2 regions of the Dyella jejuensis genome follow, and region 1 is predicted to be linked to the other one. Evidence: riboswitches for the same ligand, from Rfam matches in the RefSeq annotation. Region 1 holds a riboswitch; the other holds the start of a gene.
What was found. Region 1 has a riboswitch for fluoride ahead of ISP15_RS07535 (respiratory chain complex I subunit 1 family protein). Riboswitches for the same ligand answer to the same signal wherever they lie in the genome.
Positions count from the first base shown of each region.

Region 1 (6,218 bases):
AGCGACCACACCAGATCCTCGCGCTCGCGCACGCCGAAAGCCCATTCGGTGCCGGTCTGCAAGGTGTCGCTGGGGCACGCTTCGACGCACAGCTGGCAGGCAATGCACCGGCCATAATCCAGCGTTGCGAGGTGGCCGCGCGTATCGAGTTCGATAGCCCGCGTGGGACATACCTCGGCGCACGCGCGGCAAGTATCGTGGCAAGGCACGGCGCTTATCATCGGCATGCCGTAACCCCCTTGCTGCCCGGTATCGCTTTGGGAGCGATCCGGCCAGTTCGTGGTCGCGATGCCTTGACCCAATCCTCGCAATGTCCACAGCGGCATGGGGTTCTCCTAGCGGTCGCAGCCGGCGATGGTGAGGCCGAAGCTGGCCTGGTTGATGGCGTAATCCATCATGTTGGTTCGGTGCACGGTGAACGGAAACGCGCGCCAATTGGAGAATGACGGCGACTTGATCTTCACCCGGGCGAGCTTTCCGTCAGTACCGATATGTACGGCGTAGAACAACGATCCACGCGGCGACTCGGCCCAGCCCAGGCCTTCCGATCCGGGCTTGGGCCGGCACTCGGTCCGCACGGAACCTGCGGCAAGGGAAGGTATCAGCGCATCGAGCAGGTCGAAACTGGCGCGCAGTTCGGCGGCGCGGACTTTGGCCCGCGCGTAGGCATCCCCTTCGTCGGCCATGGGCACGGCCAGTTTCAGTCGTGGGTAGGCGGCATAGGGATGATCGCGGCGCAGATCGCGATCCAGACCCGATGCGCGTTCAACCGGGCCGGTGGCGCCCTGGTCGAAGGCGACTTGCCGCGTCAGCACTCCGGTTGTGATGAGGCGATCCAGATAACTGGTGGTGCGCTCCAGTTGCACCAGGTAGCTGTCGACTTGCTTGCGCAGCAAGTACAGCGTGTTGAGGCAGTCATGGGTCATCTCGATGTCACGGCGCAGGCCACCTGGCATGAGCAGGTTGCGCAGGAAACGGCTGCCCGTAATGCGTGCATTGAGCTGTTTGGCGCGCTCGGACAACAACGCCCCTTCGGCATGGCCCACTTTCAGCGTGGTGGTATCGGCCAGGTGACCGAAGTAATGCAGATGGTTGTAAAGGCGCTCCAGTTCGGCCAACACGGTACGCCATTGCCGCGCACGCTGCGGCACCTCGCAGCCCGCCGCGTCCTCGACCGCTTGGCAATAGGCCAGCGCATGCGCCACGCTGCCCACGCCGGAAACACGCTCGGCTATCGTGGCGGCCGTAGCAGGGTCACGCCCCTCGAACGCGCGCTCCATGCCGCGATGCTTGAAGAACAGTCGCGGCTGGTAACGCACAATCGCTTCGCCAACATAGTGGAACAGAAACTGGGCCGATTCCACGACGCCGGCACGCACCGGGCCGAAACTCAGTAGCTGGACATCATCGCCATGTACGTCGGGGACATGATTCGGGGCGTGCAATTGCTGCTGCAGGCCTCGCACACGTACCAGCGGCTGCGTTCCGCTCCAACCGTCGGTAACCAGCGAGTATGGCTCTGGATGGCCCGTGAATTGCACTCCATACAGGTCGCGGATCTCGCGCTCATACCAGCCAAGCAAAGGTGCGCGCGTGGCGAGGCTGGGCAGTGTGTTGTCGTGTGCCAGGCAGCACCACATCTGGAAGGGACGGCCGGCGCCGGGCGCGGCAAGGTAACGCACCTCTACGCGATCGGGCTGAACAAACCAGGCGTAGGCCATCTGCATACGTCCCTCTGCCAAGAGTAGGGCCTCGACCCGCTCAAGCAGCGCGGCGGGTTCCAGCGACAGCTTCTCGAAGCCTCCGCTCATGGCAATGCCCCCAGTGTCGCGGCAATGCGTTCAAACAGTGACATCCATGCAGCGGGCCACCACACGCCAAGCACCAGCAACGGCGCTAGAGCGAGCGCCATGGGCCAAACCCGCCATGCTGTCCCGGAAGGTTCAGGGACGGCGGACTTGGCCAGGGGGGCACCCAGATACATGGCTCGAAAGTGATTGAGGAAGGCGATGAAGATCACGATCAACAGGATCAGCATCACCATGGCGGCCCACAGATTCTGGCTGGCCCAACCTGCGCGAAGAATGGTGATCTCGCTGAGAAATAGCCCGAACGGCGGCGCGCCGGTGATGGCCACGGCACCGCACAACCACAACCATCCCGAGGCGGGAAAGACGGCCAGGACCTCGCGCAGGTCTTCGATGCGCTTGCTGTGGTAGCGATGCATCGCGTTGCCGGCGCCAAAGAATAACAGCGGTTTGCATAGCGAATGGTTGAGCATGTGATAGAGCGCGCCGGCTACGCCGAGCGTTCCACCAAATCCGAACCCCAGCGCAAGCACGCCCATATGCTCGATGCTCGAATAGGCCATCAGGCGTTTGATCTGGCGTTGCCGCACGATGAAGAGCGCGCCAACCAGCAGCGACAGCACGCCAAGGACGATAAGCGCCGTGCGTGGCAAGCGTCCTTGTCCGGCAGCGTCTGTCGCGGCAAGGAAACGTACAATCCCAAGCATCGCGGTATTGAGCAGTGCGCCCGAAAGCATGGCGGACACTGGCGCAGGACCCTCGCTATGCGCGTCCGGCAGCCACGTATGCATCGGCGCCAGGCCAACCTTGGTGCCGTAACCTATCAGGGTCAGCAGGAAGCCCAGTTTGAGCAGTACCGGCGGCATCCTGGGGGCGACCTGGGTTAGCGATTGCCAGGTAAGGCTGTAGGTTTCCCCCAGCACGAAGCTGCCGCCCCAGTACAACAGTGCGGTGCCGAGCAGGGCCAGACTGATGCCGGCGGAAACCACGATGATGTATTTCCAGGCTGCTTCCATGCTTTCCGGAGTTTGTTCGAAGCCGACCAGGAAAGTGCTGACGAGCGTCGTCAGCTCGATGGCGATCCAGTACACGCCGATACTGTTGACCAGCGGGGCGAACAGCATGCTCAAGGCAAAGCCGGCCTGCAGCGCATAGAAGACAGGAAGCCGCCGTTCGCCGGCTTCATCGTGGCGCATATAGCCGATGGCATAGATCGAGGAGAGGACGTAAACGATCGCTACGCACATCACGACCCACGCACCGAGCGGATCGAGCAAGAGATATCCGTGCAAGAATTTCCGGGGCGTCTGGATCGTGAAAGGGAGCGGCAATGCCACGCCTAATACGATCAAGCTGGCCAGCAGGTTCAAGTATTCCGACGCGCGCGGTCGGCGCAATGCCAGGCCGACGATGATCGGCAACAAAGGAGCCAGCAGCAAGATGGCAATGTGCGATTCCATGCTTATCCCGTCAGACGCCGCAATTCGCGACTGCTCGTCGTGCCGATGTGCGTAAGCAGGTAACGTACCAACACGCCGAAGCACGCCACCGCCACGAGTAAGTCGAACAGCAGCACCAGCTCGATCATCAGCGGCATGCCCGGGACCAGGATCTGGCTGCCGAGGAAAATGCCGTTTTCGAGCACGAGGATGCCCAGGATGTGACTGATGGCTTCATGCCGCAGCGTGAGCATCTGAAACCCGATGAGCTTCATCGAAAACATCACGGTGAGCGCGAGCACCACGACATTCGAATTCAAGCCGAGGCTTTGCGTGATATGGATGGCAACCAGCAAAGCGAAAATCACTAGTGCGGCGCCAATAATCAGGCTGCTCGCCGGGCTGACGATTTCATGCACTTCGCGTTGGGCCGGCATCTGCCGCAGGATGCGCAGGATCAGCCAGGGAAGCACGAGGCCACGGAACAGCACGGTCAATAGCGCGACCATGTACAGTTCGCGATAGCCGCCGTAATAGCCAATCAATGCGGAAAGGATTCCGATCAGCCAGGATTGCGCGCCAAAGGCGAACATGTAGTCTTTCAGCCAGCGCGAGCCGAGCATCACGAAAGCCAGCAAAAGGCTGGCAATGGCCAACAGGCTGAACAGGGCGGCGGCGAGGGGGTCCAGATGGGCTGCGAGCATCGACGTCACCGTATCTGGTTGGCCACGATCGCCAGGACGGCGAGCATGAATGCAGCGGCAAGCGGCTCCTGGTAGCGATAGAAACGCAGGCGCGATTGCGCGGTTTCGACCACGATCACGGCGCATGCCACTACACCGAACTTCACGAGTATTCCAAGCACCGCACCGCCGATGCCGATCACGGTTCCATGATGCGATAGCCCCCACGGCAACAACAGCACGTGGCAGAAAATGGTGTACAGGATGAATTGCTTCATCATGGACGCCCACTTCAGCAATCCCAGCAATGGACCGGAATACTCGAGGATGCGGGCCTCCTCGATCATGTAGACCTCGATGTGCGTGCTCGAATGGATCGGCAAGCGATCCGTTTCGGTAAGCAACAGCACGAAGAATGCCGCCACCAGAAAAAGATGGGTAGGACCCAGGTAGACCTCCGGGTGCGCCACCAGGAGATGATTGACGACAAATGGCAGCATCGCGTGCGCCATCAGCGTGATGCCGACGAATACCAGTATCAGGGTGGGTTCGGCCAGGATCGTAATCATCACGGTACGGCTCGCGCCGATACCTCCATAGGCGCTTCCCGTATCCAGCGCGGCTAGATTTATGAAGAATGTGCCCAGCGTCAAGATCAGGCCGCCGCCCAGGATGTCGCCCATGTCCGAAAGCGGCAGCGGATAGTCCGTCAACACCGGAATCAAGATGGGCACCGTCAGCATCGCGGTAAATGCCACCACCGGGGCTGTCCAGAAGATCCATGCGGCGGTATCGGGTATGACCAGTTGCTTGCGAAACAGTTTGCGTAGATCGCGATAGGGCTGCAGCAAAGAAGGACCGCGCGCACGCTGCGCGCGTTCCTCATAGCGATGAATGAAACCTTGCAAAAGGGGCGATAGCAGCAACGCCGCGAGCACTTGTGCGATTTGCGCGGCGATATCCCGCCACATCACGGCGCGCCCTCAGCGCTGCGGCCGATGTGGAGACGACTTGATGCGCAAGAGCGTTGCTGCCGCTTTGGGCCGGCACACGCTGGCCGCCAATGCGGCACCCCATAGAACGAAAACGCAGGATAAGACAATACAGGTCATGACACGGCTCCAGACATGGAAAAAGCCATCAATTGCCTGTAGGTGTCATCAGCCCTGCGGGCGGTCTGAGGCGGACACCATCACCCTTTTGCGTGGACGGTAGCACGGTTTCCGCGACTGGGGAACGTCCGCTATCCGGAGATGCTGGATGTGAAAACATCGTCGTTTGGGCAGTGAATGCCATCGTTGCCACCTTGCCGTTGAAGGCGGGAATCGGTATCGTTTGGCTCAAGGAGATGGCATTCCTCCTGGGCTTGGCCCAACCGCCGCAAGGCTGATGATGCCTATCGAACGCGCTTGTCCGTAGCGCGCGTTTTGGTGGGCGTCCTCGATTCCCCCGCAACGCATTCTGCGATTCAGGCGTCCGATTGGCGGCGATTCTGGAGTCGGGTCATGCATCTCTTCGGCGGGACTGCAGCAGCTTGGCGCGTATGCAACGCAGCCATGCGCCGACGTGCGCACGTGTCCTCTGTTCCTCTCTCCCGTATCCGCATCGTGCCGGCTGGCGTACAGGGGCGCCGGGCATCGATTTCTTTCTTCCCCAGGCTGGATGCACGCTTCGTGACCACACAAATCCTAGTTTTATACGATCGCTCCGCCTTGGGAGACCTGGCTGTCGAAACAGGGTTCCAGGTCGCCCGCGAACAGGCGGACGCAACGTTGCACGTATTGGCCGTTCCCGGCATTGCCGATGATGCCATGCAGTGCGAACGTCTCGCCGACGATTTGATCGCTTTTGCACGGATAGGTCAGCGATATGGCATTGCATTGGACGGTGATGTCATGGCCGAGCCAAGTGTCGAGCGTATCAACGCTGAAATTCGAAAGCGAAAGATCGATCGCATCATTACTGCCAAACCGGACGGCCAGGAGGGGGATAACGAGATCAGCCGACTGCTCGACGCCGTCGTGCAGAGTACCGGTATTCCGGCCATCGTGGTCCACGGCGTCTCCTGATGGACACCGGCAACGACGCTGTTGCATTGCCGCTGCCTATTTATCGCAGCGGCCTTCATGCACGTCGTGCATTGCGTTTCGTCGTCATGGTGGGTGTTGTCAGTCTCTTCGCCGACATGACCTATGAAGGCGCTCGAAGCATCAACGGACAGTTTCTTGGACTGCTTGGCGCGAGCGGCTTCTGGGTCTCGGCCATTGCCGGGGTAGGCGAACTTACCG
Region 1 covers NZ_JADIKJ010000007.1:38,442-44,659, reverse strand. Annotated here, with positions in the region: gene ISP15_RS07555 (NADH-quinone oxidoreductase subunit B family protein) at 1-326, opposite strand, end outside; gene ISP15_RS07550 (hydrogenase large subunit) at 336-1,811, opposite strand; gene ISP15_RS07545 (proton-conducting transporter transmembrane domain-containing protein) at 1,808-3,268, opposite strand; gene ISP15_RS07540 (hypothetical protein) at 3,271-3,951, opposite strand; gene ISP15_RS07535 (respiratory chain complex I subunit 1 family protein) at 3,957-4,901, opposite strand; fluoride riboswitch at 5,075-5,136, opposite strand; fluoride riboswitch at 5,266-5,336, shown strand; gene ISP15_RS07530 (hypothetical protein) at 5,436-5,999, shown strand; gene ISP15_RS07525 (MFS transporter) at 5,999-6,218, shown strand, end outside.

Region 2 (6,218 bases), on a different contig from region 1:
GGCCATTTCTTCAACGTGCAGCGTCTCTTTCGCCTGCCGGCACATGGGGTCGGGCACCCGTTCCAGTTCTTCGGCACGCTGCGGCGCATGCGCAAGATCCGGTACGACCTGGCGATCGATGCCGATCCGTTGTCGCAAACCGGCCGCCTGCTGATGCTGCTGTCGAATGCCACCTACACCCTCGGCTTCAGCAGCCCGAAAAAACATGGCGAAATCACCCACGCGGTTCCACTGCCGCCGGACGAGAGCAAGGGACGCCGCCCGGTCTACTTGCTGCGCAGCGCCATGGGCCGCGATACCACGGCGGATTATCCAGTCCCGGACATTCGCCTGGATGCCGTCGAACGCGAGCACGGCCGCGCCGCGCTGATCCGTTCGCTCGCCGCCGGCGGCTCGGCATCGCCAGGCCATGGCGTGATCGGCATCTTTGCCAATGCAACCGGCAACAAGCTGCTCGGCGAAGACTGGTGGATGCGCTTCATCCGGGGATTGGAAGCGCACCATCCGGCGCACCGCATCGTGGAGATCCTGCCAGCGTCGGGCGCATCGATGCTGGGCTCACGCTATCCCGCCTATTATTCCAGCGACCTGCGCAAGCTCGCCAGCGTGCTGTCCGGTTTGGACGTCTATATCAGTGCAGACTGCGGCATCATGCATCTGGCCTGCGCGTCGGAGGTTCCCACCATGGGCATCTTCACGGTAACCAATGTGGGCGAATGGGGGCCTTATGGCCCCTCTCGCCATGCGGTTGCCGCGCAAGGCGTCGCGCCGGAAGAGGTGGCGCGTACCATCGCAGCCATGCCGGAGTTCAACCACGTACAGCAAGCGACGGACCGCTAGCGAAGCATCCGATCGCAGGTCACGAACAGGCGCGCCCGCCATCTGCGCAGGCATGCGCTGTTCAGCCGGCCATGGCATCGGCTAGCATGTTCAACATGAGGGAGATGGCATGCCTCCCGTCCCGAGCCGGGGCGAACCACCGAAAGGTTGATGATGCCTGCACTACCGGATTCCGGCGGCGCAGGCGTGCCTGTTGCCGTGGAACCGATCTATCGCTATCGGGAGACCACACAACGTGAGCATGAGCGGATTTCTTGCCGTCGGCCTGGGCGGCGCGATCGGATGCTGGATGCGCTGGCTGCTCAGCATCCTGCTCAACCCTCTTTTTCCCACCCTGCCCCTGGGCACCCTGGCCGCCAACCTCAGCGGCGGCCTGATCATGGGTTGCATGATGGGCATCTTCGAACATTTCCAAGCCCTGCCGCCGGAATGGCGGCTGTTCGCGATGACCGGCTTTCTCGGTGGCCTGACTACATTCTCGACCTTCTCCGCCGAGGCCAATACATTGCTGCTGCGCGGGCAATTGGCCTGGTTCGGGGCCCATGTCGCGGTGCATCTGGTCGGCAGCCTCGCCATGACCATCCTGGGCATCTTCCTGACGCGCGGATTACTGCGCCATTGATAAGGATCGAGCAAGCCATGAGCATCGAAACTTCGTTCGACCACGATCCGGGCAAAGGCGTCTTCCTGCGTTTCTATACGCACGTGCGTGCCAGGCACGATGGGCTGCTGGTATCGGAGTGGCTGCTGGAACTGGCCAAGCGCCATCGGCTGGGCGGAGGCTCGGTATTTCGCGCCACGGCCGGATTCGGGCGGCACGGCGTGCTGCACCAGGAAGCTTTTTTCGAACTCGCTGACGACCTTCCGCAAAAGATCGAATTCCTGCTCAGCGAACCGAACGCGCAGACCTTGCTGCGGCTCGTGCGCGAAGCCGGCGTTGACCTGGTCTACGCATGGTCGCCGGTACATTTTGGCGTCTTGGGCAAGGAAGTGAACGGATGAATCAGGATTCCTTGCGGCAACGCGCCGCCGATCTCCTGGACACGGCGGGCGTGCGCATCGACGGACCCGCTCCGACGGATCTTCAAGTCCATGATGAGCAGCTGTATGCACGTGTATTCGCGCACGGCTCGCTAGGCCTGGGCGAAGCGTATATGGATGGATGGTGGGATGCGCAGGATCTTCCCGGCATGTTCACCAAAATCCTCAGCAGCCATCTGGACGAACACCTCAAGTCGCTGGATACGCTGATCGCCCATCTCAAGGCGCGCTTCATCAATCTGCAACGCGGCCAGCATGCGTTCGAGATCGGCAAGGTGCACTACGATCTTGGCAACGATCTGTTCAAGGCGATGCTCGGCAAGCGGCTGGTTTATTCCTGTGGCTACTGGGCAAAGGCCGACAACCTCGACGATGCGCAAGAAGCCAAGCTCGACCTGATCTGCCGCAAGCTGCGCCTGCAGCCTGGCATGCGCGTGCTCGACATCGGCTGCGGCTGGGGCGAGGCGCTGAAGTTTGCGGCCGAACGGTATGGCGTCACTGGCGTTGGCATTACCGTCTCCAATGAGCAGGCAGCCTTCGCGCGCGAACTGTGCCAGGGCCTGCCGGTCGAGATTCGCCTGCAGGATTATCGCGAGCTCGACGAACCCTTCGATGCGATCATGTCGATCGGCATGTTCGAGCATGTCGGCGGCAAGAATTACCGGGAGTATTTCGAGGTCGCGCGCCGATGCCTGAAAGAAGACGGCTTGTTCCTGCTGCACTGTATCGGCACCAACCAGGCACCCGGGCGGCCTGATCCGTGGATCGAGAAATACATCTTTCCCAATTCGATGATTCCCGCTGCCAGCCAGGTTACCGCAGCACTGGAAGGCCTGTTCGTCGTCGAGGACTGGCACAACTTCGGCACCGATTACGATCGCACCCTCAGCGCCTGGCACGCGAATGTCGAGGCCGCATGGCCTGGCCTCCCAACGAGTTACGACGAGCGCTTCCGTCGCATGTGGCGCTTCTATCTTTCAGTATCGACGGCCGTCTTCCGCAGCCGGCGCGACCAGCTTTGGCAGCTCACGCTCAGCCCGAACGGCGTGCCCGGCGGCTACCGCGTTCCGCGCTGAGCCCCATGCGTGCCTATCGAAAATGGGCCGTACTGCTGCTGTTCCTTTCCTGGGGCACCGCGCTGGCGCATCCAGCCTTGTGGCGAGTCAGCAGCGGCAATAGCACGGTCTATCTGTTCGGCACCGTGCACCTGTTGCCAAACGATACGGACTGGCGCTTTCCCGCCTTGAATCAGGCGCTCGCACAAAGCCAGTCGCTCTGGATCGAATTGACCGATGACGACCAGGCGAGCATGGCTCCGCTGGTGCTGCGTTACGGGCTGGATAGCGCACATCCGCTTTCGAGCCAATTGAGCGAAAGCGATAATGCTGCGCTGGCGAAAGCTGCGCAGCTGGCCGGATTGCCCGGCGGTGCCGCGACGCTGCAACCGATGAAACCATGGCTGGCCGCGCTGACGCTATCGGTAGCGCCGCTGCTCAAGGCTGGCCTCGATCCAGCCGCGGGCGTCGACAACCAGCTGCGTGCCCAGATGGCTCGCGCCGGCAAGCCGGTCCATGGCCTGGAAACGGCCCAACAGCAGATCCGCTTCCTCGCCGAGCTGCCGATGCCGTTGCAATGGGCGTTTTTGCGCGATGCCCTGCGCGACGCAGACAAGGACAAGGATGAATTGCTGGCGCTGGTCGATGCCTGGAAACAGGGCGACGTGGCCGCCATCGCCAAGCTGGAAAACGATGAATTGAAAACCCGCCAACCACAGGTCTACCAGGTATTGCTGGTGAGGCGGAATCAACACTGGGCGGTCCAGATCGAGGCCATGCTCAAGCAGCCTGGAACGACCTTCATCGCGGTCGGCGCGGCGCATCTTGCCGGTCCGGACAGTGTGCAGGCGCAACTGGCGAAACGGGGCGTAGTCGTGCAAGCGGACAATTAAATCGGCGACCGGCTTTTGCGGCAATCGTGCATCAGCCGGTGGCGCTGCGCCAACCTACCCGCTTTTTCTCGCCTCACGCACTCAGAAGTGCGCCGTGATCGGCTTGGGGGACAACGGGAAACGCGGCATATGGATGGTGTAGGAATCCAGCTTGCCCAGATCCTTATAAGTCGCCGTGAGCACCGAGTTGGCAAGGGCGACATCGATACGGTAAACGTGTCCGGCCTGCGCATTGTCGATCTTGATCCACGGACGGTTGATGATGTGCAAGTTGGACAAGGTCAGCCTGATGACCTGCTTGCCCGGCAGCACGCGCACCCATGGCGTCTTGCCGCCGTTGAGTTTCTCCCAGGTGCTCTTGTCGTTCACGCCGGTGATGCCGCACACATAGTCGGGTTGCTCCGCGCACACGACGATGGCGGTATCCGCGTGTGGATGATCCTTGTCCGAGTAGCCCAACAGGGGATGCCGACCCGCGAAGTGCGCGCAGCCTGCGACCAGGACAACAGCCATGGCAACCGCGGCATTGCGTAGAAAATGCATGACTCACCCTGGGATCCGTGGCATGCGGGCATTCTAGCCCAAGCGGCTCGGCATCTGGCACCATCTGTCCCGGTCGGGGAGCGGGAGCCGCATGCGGACCTGCGCTACCGCATGAAGCTCGATGATCCGCCGGAAAAGCGATCACGACCTGGCCCGGCCCCTTCCATTCCCTGTTGCCTTTGCTCCACTTTCCTGGTCAAAACCGAAACATTCCGCCGTCACGGCGTTGCCCCCGGCAGTCGATATCATTCCCATGAACCTGCAAGCCAATTACGAACAGATCCCGCTCAAGGAATACGCCGAGCGGGCCTATCTCGATTATTCGATGTACGTGGTGCTGGACCGCGCCCTGCCCTTCGTCGGCGATGGCCTCAAGCCGGTACAGCGGCGCATCATCTACGCGATGAGCGAACTGGGCCTGGCCGCCAGCGCCAAGCCGAAAAAATCCGCGCGCACCGTCGGCGACGTGATCGGTAAATTCCATCCCCATGGCGACAGCGCCTGCTACGAGGCGATGGTGCTGATGGCGCAGCCGTTCTCGTACCGCTATCCGCTGATCGACGGCCAGGGCAACTTCGGCTCGCCCGACGATCCGAAAAGCTTCGCGGCGATGCGCTATACCGAATCCAAGCTCAACCCGATCGCCGATGTGCTGCTCGGCGAGCTGGCCCAGGGCACGGTGGATTGGGTGGCTAACTTCGACGGCACGCTGGAGGAACCCAGCTGGCTGCCGTCGCGCATGCCGCACGTGTTGCTCAACGGGTCGATGGGCATCGCCGTGGGCATGGCCACCGATATCCCGCCGCACAACCTGCGCGAAATCGCCAGCGCCTGCATCCGCTTGCTGGACGATCCGGACGCCACCGTCGCCGATCTGTGCGAGCACGTGCGCGGCCCGGACTATCCGACGGAAGCGGAAATCATCACCTCGCGCAACGAGCTGCTGGCGATGTACCAAAGCGGCGGCGGTTCGATCCGCGCCCGCGCCGTGTACCGGCGCGAAGATGCCAACATCGTGATCACCGCGCTGCCGCACCAGGTCAGCCCGTCGAAGATCCTCGAGCAGATCGCCGCGCAGATGCGCGCGAAGAAGCTGCCGATGATCGAGGACCTGCGCGACGAATCCGATCACGAGAACCCGATCCGCCTGGTGATCGTGCCGCGCTCCAACCGCGTCGACGCCGACGAGATGATGCAGCACCTGTTTGCCACCACCGACCTGGAAAAGAGCTTCCGCGTCAATCTCAACATGATTGGCCTGGACGGTCGTCCGCAGGTGAAGGATCTCAAGCGCATCCTCGGCGAATGGCTGGGCTTCCGCATCGATACGGTGACGCGCCGCCTCAACCACCGCCTGGCCAAAGTCGAGCGCCGGCTGCACTTGCTGGAAGGCTTGCGCATTGCCTACCTCAACCTCGACGAAGTGATTCGCATCGTTCGCACCGAAGACGAGCCCAAGCCGGTGCTGATGGCGCGCTTCAAGCTCAGCGAGGAACAAACCGACTACATCCTCGAAACCAGGCTGCGCCAGCTGGCGCGGCTGGAGGAAATGAAGATCAATGCCGAGCGCGATCAACTCGAAGAAGAGCGCGCCAAGATCAACGTGCTGTTGAAATCGCCGGCCAAGCTCAAAGGCTTGATCAAGGAAGAATTGCGTGCCGATGCCGCCAGGTACGGTGACGACCGGCGCTCGCCGCTGGTGCAGCGCGAAGCCGCGCAGGCGCTGGACGAAAGCGCGCTGGTCGCCAGCGAACCGGTCACGGTAGTGCTGAGCCAGAAGGGCTGGATCCGCGCGGCCAAGGGTCACGACGTCGATGCGGAGGGCTTGTCCTATCGTGAAGGCGAC
Region 2 covers NZ_JADIKJ010000002.1:396,635-402,852, forward strand. Annotated here, with positions in the region: gene ISP15_RS03490 (glycosyltransferase family 9 protein) at 1-840, shown strand, start outside; fluoride riboswitch at 932-1,007, shown strand; gene crcB (fluoride efflux transporter CrcB) at 1,082-1,462, shown strand; gene ISP15_RS03500 (DUF190 domain-containing protein) at 1,480-1,842, shown strand; gene cfa (cyclopropane fatty acyl phospholipid synthase) at 1,839-2,957, shown strand; gene ISP15_RS03510 (TraB/GumN family protein) at 2,963-3,829, shown strand; gene ISP15_RS03515 (hypothetical protein) at 3,911-4,372, opposite strand; gene parC (DNA topoisomerase IV subunit A) at 4,626-6,218, shown strand, end outside.
Region 2: linked by a shared signal. The riboswitch ahead of crcB (fluoride efflux transporter CrcB) and the one ahead of ISP15_RS07535 (respiratory chain complex I subunit 1 family protein) in region 1 are both predicted to bind fluoride.